One region of the Pseudoalteromonas sp. M8 genome, then DNA from elsewhere that is predicted to be linked to it. Evidence: predicted binding sites of a transcription regulator. Region 1 holds the regulator's gene; the other holds the start of a gene.
What was found. The regulator LexA, encoded in region 1, represses DNA repair genes until DNA is damaged. The targets are predictions, from matches to a motif close to TACTGTATNNNNATACAGTA.

Region 1 (4,200 bases):
GGGTAGTATCCAAAAACTCCAGTTATTCATTCTCGGTAACGCCATATCAGGAGCACCAATCATCATTGGGATCATCCAGTTGGCAAGACCTGTAAATGCGGGCATTACTGCGCCAAATACCATTATTAGTCCATGCACTGTCGTCATTTGATTAAAAAAATGCGGATCTACAAGCTGTAACCCAGGTTGGAAAAGCTCGGCTCGGATCACCATCGCCATAGCACCGCCAATTAAAAACATGGTTAGTGAGAACAATAAATACAGTGTTCCAATGTCTTTATGATTGGTGGTAAACAGCCAGCGCTTTAAGCCTTTGGGAGCTGTATGGTGTGAATGTTCGTCTACGATGGCACTCATTACTTACCCTCCTCTAGTGCATCTATCTCACGCTGTATTTGGCTTGGCTGAATAACATCGCCAGTGTCATTACCCCAGCTATTTCTTTTATAGGTGATCACCCCCGCGATCTGCTTAATTGTTAATTGCTTTGCGAAAGATTGCATCGCAGTTCCTGGGCGACCTAAAAGTAGAATATCTATATGAGCTTTAATATCTCCAGTGACGACTTTACTTCCTTTCATTGCAGGGAAGACTCCTGGTAGCCCAAGCCCAGTTGGTTGATGGCAAGCTGCGCAATAAGCCATGTAAGTTTGTTCCCCAACCTCCATTAACTCTTCTTTCGAAAGAGTTTGTTGCGCAACTGCCTGTGACTCCGCCTCTGCTTTTGCTTTTTCAGCTTTAGCATCGTTAAGCCAACTATCAAATTTATCAGGACTTACGGCCTCGACGACGATTGGCATAAAGCCATGATCTTTGCCACATAATTCAGCACATTGGCCTCTATAAATTCCCTCATCGTTTACCTTTGCCCATGCCTCATTTATAAATCCCGGATTGGCATCCTTCTTCACCGCAAAATCAGGCACCCACCAAGAATGGATGACATCATCCGAGGTCATCAAAAAGCGGACTTTCCTATCTGTAGGAATAACTAAATGCTTATCAACTTCAAGCAGGTAATTTTCATTTTTTTCTTTAAGATCACTAATTTCATCTTTCGAAGTAGAGAGCAAAGAATAGAACTCAACATCATGCCCCATATACTCATAGTGCCATTTCCACTGAGAGCCTGTGACCTTAATGGTCAGATCAGCCTTACTCGTGTCTTCCATAGCAATAAGCGTTTTTGTGGCTGGTATTGCCATACCAATGAGTATCAGGAAGGGAATTGCAGTCCAAAGTATTTCCACTTTGGTGCTTTCATGAAATTGCGCCGCAACAACGCCTTTTGACTTTCTGTGTTTTATAAGCGCCCAAAACATAATCCCAAATACAATCACTCCAATGACACAACATATTAGAAATATGGTCATGTGAAGCTCATACACTTGATGACTAATGTCTGTAACACCTTGCCTCATATTGTAAGCGCTGTTAGCAAGTGAGGGCATGGCGATTAGCACCGCGATGAATGCTACAACTAATCGACAAATTTTCATTTGACGTCTCCTTCAAGACAACTCGTGGTTGTCTCTTGTTATTATTGGATGACTGTCATATTGTCTATTTGTACATAGACTTACTGCACGACTATTAACCAATTAGTCAAAAAACAAACAAATTGCAAGATTTTCGAGAAGACCGACTTTAGAATCAAAACTGGGGACTATAGGGAGTAAAACGAAGAATGATGAAAAATAGTGTATAAAGATCAGAAAACTAAAAATATTACTAAATGATTAAAGTCACTATAATTATCTAACTTTCACACAGTTAGAAAAGTTAATTATTACTTTCTAAACAAAATATAGTTAAAGCAAGCGCAACTTTATATTTAACGCTACGCTCGCTCTCATAAACTACATCCAGTCTGCACTTCGGATAACACCGACAGCTAACCCTTCAATGGAGAAATTTTGATGTTCTAGATCTACTTCAATCGCTTTAAATTCTTCATTCTCAGCATGTAAAAAAACTTTCTTTCCTTTCTTTTCAAGGCGTTTAACAGTCACATCTTCTTCTACACGAGCAACTATCACTTGCCCATTTTCTGCCACTTGAGTTCTGTGAACAGCCAATAGGTCACCATCTATAATACCAATATCCTTCATGCTCATACCATTAACTCTCAAAAGGTAATCAGCATTAGGTTTAAAAAAACTAGCATCTACATTACAGTGGCTTTCTACATGTTGCTCTGCCAAAATAGGCTCACCAGCAGCAACACGACCAATAATAGGCAAACCAAGTTGTTCTGATTCATCCTCTACAAGTCGAATCCCTCGGCTTGCGCCTGGGACCATTTCGATAACTCCCTTTTTCGCAAGCGCTTTCAGGTGCTCTTCCGCTGCATTTGCACTCTTAAAACCCAAAGCATCAGCTATTTCAGCACGAGTTGGAGGCATGCCTGTATCTTTTATGAATACTTTTATTAATTCAAAGATTTGTTCTTGTCGTTTTGTTAGAGGACGCATTAACTGGTATTCCATACAGTGGTTTATTTACTGTAAGTATATACAGCTCAAAAAAAATCGCAAATGTTTCTTTCTTCGCCATATTTTAAGTGTATTTATTGATAGCATTAATTAGATCAGCATTAAACAAGAAGCTTCAGAGCATAACCTACGACTCTACGAAATAAGGATTATTAAGTTTTAGGGCTGATAAATCACCTCCTACCATTTTGCACTGTGCTGATACTGTGGTGGGAGCGCATTTACTTAGGTTTAGAAAACCTCGCGAGGCTTTTTATATCTCAAATTTCTATACCTCAAATAGCAAAAAACCCGTCGCATTGCTACAACGGGTTTTGATGTACATGGGTGTTCCACATTATTTTTGAGCCGAAACTTTCATTGTAAGCCATCGGCGGGTGAACCACCTCCCACCATGTTGCGCTGTGCTGATGCTGTGGGGGAGTGGGAGCGAGTTTACCTCGCGAGGTTTTTAAATCACACATAGCAAAAAACCCGTCGCATCTCTGCAACGGGTTTTGATGTACATGGATGTTCGAATGTCGATGAAGTTCATGGATGAACGCTTTTCATCAACCTCTTATTTGGCCCTGGCTCGCTACGAAGTAGGATGTTCTCATTTTTTAAATAGAGAGTCACATGGGTGATCCACACTATCATTGACCGGGGCCTACCCTTCGGCTGTTTTGTTTCACTTCTGAGTTTGGGTGACGAGAAACCGAAGCACCGCTTCGCAGTTCGAGGAAGTGAGCGCAAGGACGCGCGAAGGGGAGATGCTACATGGAAGTACTTTACCCCAAACAGCAAAAAACCCGTCGCATTGCTGCAACGGGTTTCTCTTATTTGGCCCTGGCGATGTTCTACTTTCACATGGGTAATCCACACTATCATCGACGCTGTTTTGTTTCACTTCTGAGTTCGGCATGGGGTCAGGTGGGTCCAAAACGCTATAGTCACCAGGAAATTCTGTTCATCAATGAAGTCTCCTTCATCAATGTAAATCTGGAAAAAGCTATTAAATTCTTTTGTCTACTTTAGTCTATTAACTTCTGTCGCTTATAAACCACTTTGGCGTTGTATGGTTAAGCCTCTCGGGTAATTAGTACGAGTTAGCTTAATGCCTCACAGCACTTCCACATCTCGCCTATCAACGTTGTAGTCTTCAACGGCCCTTCAGTTGACTCTAAGTCAAAGTGAGAACTCATCTCGAGGCCTGCTTCCCGCTTAGATGCTTTCAGCGGTTATCAGTTCCGAACGTAGCTACCGGGCAATGCAATTGGCATCACAACCCGAACACCAGCGGTTCGTCCACTCCGGTCCTCTCGTACTAGGAGCAGCCCCTCTCAATTCTCAAACGCCCACGGCAGATAGGGACCGAACTGTCTCACGACGTTCTAAACCCAGCTCGCGTACCACTTTAAATGGCGAACAGCCATACCCTTGGGACCGACTTCAGCCCCAGGATGTGATGAGCCGACATCGAGGTGCCAAACACCGCCGTCGATATGAACTCTTGGGCGGTATCAGCCTGTTATCCCCGGAGTACCTTTTATCCGTTGAGCGATGGCCCTTCCATTCAGAACCACCGGATCACTATGACCTACTTTCGTACCTGCTCGACGTGTCTGTCTCGCAGTTAAGCTTGCTTCTACCATTACACTAACCGTACGATGTCCGACCGTACTTAGCAAACCTTCGTGCTCCTCCGTTACTCTTTGGGAGGAGA
Region 2 (4,200 bases), 1.1 Mb from region 1:
ATTGACTTAATCAAGTGGTCTGTTTTGATATTTTCGAACTTCTGCAGGTAACAAGAGTCGAAAAATCGTTGCAAAGATAGCGCACACTGCGAAGTAAGGTTGCTCTAACGCGGCCAGATAAAGCATAATAAAACAAAAAGGGTTTCTCTATAATGAAGATTTCATCTTTTCATCTCTCTAGGCAATCTTGGGGATTGCTAGCACTATCCGCTGCTATTTTTGAAGCCGCTGCACTGTATTTCCAATACGGTATGGGTTTAGAGCCCTGTATTATGTGCATCTATCAGCGTTTTGCTATGTTGGGGTTATTAGCAGCTGGTTTAATCGGTATGACTTCTCCTCGCTCATTCGCGCTGCGTAGTCTGGCATTTGTTTCGTGGGGTGTAGGCAGTATTTGGGGTTATTTTATCGCCCGTGAACATATCAGTATGCAAACCACAACGGATCCATTTGCTTTTACCTGTGACTTTGTACCAAACTTTCCTGCGTTTATGCCGCTGCATGAATGGCTACCAAGCTTTTTTGCTGCAACAGGTGACTGCGGCAACATAGATTGGTCTTTTGCAGGATTATCTATGCCTGGATGGATGGAAATTATCTTTGCATTTTATAGTGTTGCATTTATTCTTTTCTTATTTTTCCACGTTACCAAAAGAACTTGAGATATCACATTCATGCATTTTAGGTTAAGCCAAATTGAGCAACTGAGAGCGTTTAAATTACGTGACAAGCAGATGATCTTACGTCTTGCACTTAGCCACCTTGATGCAAAAACAAAGGTCGTGTTAAGAATAGCCAAGTTGCTACTGCTCACACCATTTTTTGCCTCATTGGTCGTATTTGAAGGCTGGCTGTTATTACCTGTCTTACTCGTGGCAGGATTAATTTATCCGCTACTGACCACACCACTGGAAATACAGTTTGGCAAACCCAAGTTAGCTCAGGCAATCGCTGAGTTTAACGCCTCGAATAAGCCCTAATCTTTAATTTACCTGTGTGCGAGCAGCTAAGCTCGCACACAATAACTACGACTAGACTCTAATTTTCCCCTCCAGTTTTGCCAATATTCCTTTCCCAATTCCTTTTACTTCCAGCAACTCCGTTGTTGTTTTAAAGCGCCCCATTTTCTTGCGGTACTCTACGATGGCTTCAGCTTTACGAATACCAATCCCTGGTAAACTTGAAAGCGCCGAAGCGTCAGCGGAATTAATATCGAGTACAGCACTTTGCTGCTGTGTTTGAGAGACAGATTTTGCTTGATCCGTAGGTTTTGCGAGCACACTTGAACAGCTTAAACCTAGCGCCAATAAAATAGAAAGTATGGTGGGTTTATTGAACATATATACACTCCTTGTGCGTAAAAAGTATCCAAAGCTTACTGCATTTACCTCGGTGAGTGATTGCAGAAGCTTTTTAAATAAAGATTGGAATATTGACTTTGTCAAAAAACATTCATTCTTTCAAAAATCAAAATAAACATTAAGCTTTTGTTTTTAATGAATTTAATTAATTCTACTTCACTCAACAGCACTTGAAAAATTTTCAAAATAACTTGCTTAATCACTCGATTCGATTTACTGTATAAAAAAACAGTGACTAGGGGAATAACCATGGCCGTTATCATCAAATATGTTGTTGAAAGAAATGGAGTCGAGCGTATGACTTTCACGTCTAAAAAAGAAGCTGATGCTTATGATAAGATGCTAGATGTAGCTGAAGCATTGGAAGACATGCTAACGAAAGTTGACGTGCCGCTAAGTGAACAACAAGTTGAATCCCTAGCGCTTGAAATTGCAAAACAAAAAGATGACTTTGTGTCTGTGTTAAAAGGTGGCAAAGTAGCACCAAAGGCCAATACCAAAAACAAATCTGAAAACGAAAAAGCGTCAGATCCAGATAAAGTGACCAAAATTAAGCAAGCCTAAATGATAATAACCACTTACTTCAGTGGGTGGTTTAGGCTGAAAATAAAAAACCGCATGTTCTGCGGTTTTTTATTTTGTGCTGTGTAGCGTGGTATTATTTAATCACGCTTGCCACTGCGTCAGCAAAGTAGTCAATATTGTCTTTGCTTACGCCAGCTACGTTAACGCGGCTAGAGCCTACCATATAGATAGCATATTCAGTGCGTAGTCTGTCAATTTGCTCTTTATTAATACCCAAGAAAGAGAACATACCGTGCTGACGGTCAATGAACGAGAAGTCTTGCTCAACACCTTTTGCAGCTAGGCTTTCTTTGATCAACGTACGTAGACCATTGATACGACCGCGCATTTCGTCAAGTTCGTCGTACCACATTTGCGTAAGTTCAGTACTGCTTAGAATGGTATTTACAATATCAGCACCGTGTGCTGGCGGCATTGAATAGATACTACGAACCACACTAAGTAATACTGAGTTTGAAACATCAGCAGTTGCACTGTCTTTTGCAATGATTGAACACGCACCGATACGCTCGCGGTATAAACCAAAGTTTTTAGAGCAAGATGAACAGATGATCATTTCATCAACTGTATCCGCAACCGTTCTAAGGCCTTGTGCATCTTCTTCAAGGCTAGTACCAAAGCCTTGGTATGCAATATCAATTAATGGCGTAAAGCCTTGCTCTTTTGCAAGTTCAGCAACCACTTTCCATTGCGCTTGATTTAAGTCCATACCACTTGGGTTATGACAACATGCATGAAGTAGTACTACATCACCTTTAGGTATTTGCTTCAGCGCATTGATCATCTCATCAAACAACAACCCTTTGTTTTCGTAGTCGTAGTAAGGATACTCTTTAACTGTTAGACCAGCTGCTTCAAATAGGCTGATGTGGTTTGCCCAAGTTGGAGTCGTAACCCAAACAGTTGCATTGGTGTTGCAACGTTTAATAAATTCGGCAGCAACACGTAATGCGCCAGTACCACCAGGTGCTTGCGCCGTACGTACGCGATTTGCCAATAATGTACTATGCTCTCCAAGTAACAGTGTTTCCATCTTTTGACAGAAGTCTAAGTTACCAGCCAAACCAATATAAGATTTTGTCGTTTCGTTTTCTAAACGAAACGCTTCCGCTTTTTTAACCGCTTTAAGTACCGGCGTGTTTCCCTGCTCGTCCTTATAAACACCTACACCAAGGTCAATTTTGTTTGGGTTAGTGTCCTGTTTATAAGCGGCCATCAGGCCTAAAATAGGATCTGTTGGAAGTGGTTTTAGCTCTGAGAACATGGCTTATCTCTTTTATTTTAATTAATGCAAACTCGAGCGGCTGACGCCCGATTCCAGTAGACTTGATGGTAACATAGAGACTTGCATCTCAGTTACCATATTTATCTAGAATTTTATTCATTTTTGTAAACTTGGCAGCACCACAAAGGCGTCAAGTTTACAGCCGGACATTCCGATAATTATTTGGGTAAATATTCAGGGATTCTCGTACATGCTGCTGCAAGCAATGCTAAAATTTCTTCGTTGAAAAATGACTCAGAAAACGCTTCTGCATCAATAATTCCAATACAATTTTGAGCATCATCGAATAATGGCATACAGGTTTCTGCTTTCACCTTTGGATCGCAAGTGTAGTACTCTCCACCACTGGCGACATATTGAGGGATGTCATTAATCACTCGAGCTTTAGCACTTAATACCGTTTGAATATTATTTGACGTAGCGGCAAAAGCCTCCGTTATTGGGAATAGCGGTCTACTCGGCGCGCCAGAGTACGCTAATTTGAGAAGTTGTTTCCCTTCATTTGTCGCTCTTGCTTGGTATATGCCAAACCAATCAACAGCTGTAAATTCAACTACCGCTGACACTATCGTTTGTAGCTTAGCAAGCGATTGCTCATTCACCGTGTTCTTTTCAACGTAGTCACTCAACAAAAAAGGCGCTTCCTGAAGGTGCCCAAACAAGCTACAAGCGCCTCCTTCCCCAAGCTCAGGGATCTGATATGACCACACAGCAAGGCTTGAGTTTTGCTCAATATAAGCATCTAGTTTTTCTAATTGCAGCAAAAGCAATTCGCGGGAGATAGATAATCCACTCAATGAAATATAATCTGACATTTTAGCCATCTAAACATCTAAAGTTAATGCAACTTTACCACGCTCTTTATACCTTGCCAACACTAAAAAACAGGTACATAGAGTAATAGGAATAGATATTAAACTAAAGCAGAGGTGAAATGCGCTTGAGTGGAATTTAGACCGATTTGGAGGT

Region 2: GSF13_RS17995 (YebG family protein) is a predicted target of LexA. The motif match lies at 1,576-1,595, and genes of this name have one in related genera.

Annotation. Positions count from the first base shown of each region.
Region 1 covers NZ_CP047240.1:4,041,972-4,046,171, forward strand. Annotated here, with positions in the region: gene ctaD (cytochrome c oxidase subunit I) at 1-357, opposite strand, end outside; gene coxB (cytochrome c oxidase subunit II) at 357-1,499, opposite strand; gene lexA (transcriptional repressor LexA) at 1,860-2,474, opposite strand; rRNA gene rrf (5S ribosomal RNA) at 3,322-3,435, opposite strand; rRNA gene GSF13_RS23055 (23S ribosomal RNA) at 3,553-4,200, opposite strand, start outside.
Region 2 covers NZ_CP047240.1:2,935,756-2,939,955, forward strand. Annotated here, with positions in the region: gene dsbB (disulfide bond formation protein DsbB) at 153-662, shown strand; gene GSF13_RS17985 (hypothetical protein) at 675-980, shown strand; gene GSF13_RS17990 (helix-hairpin-helix domain-containing protein) at 1,032-1,340, opposite strand; gene GSF13_RS17995 (YebG family protein) at 1,611-1,925, shown strand; gene GSF13_RS18000 (amino acid aminotransferase) at 2,020-3,210, opposite strand; gene GSF13_RS18005 (GAF domain-containing protein) at 3,390-4,055, opposite strand; gene GSF13_RS18010 (fused response regulator/phosphatase) at 4,183-4,200, opposite strand, start outside.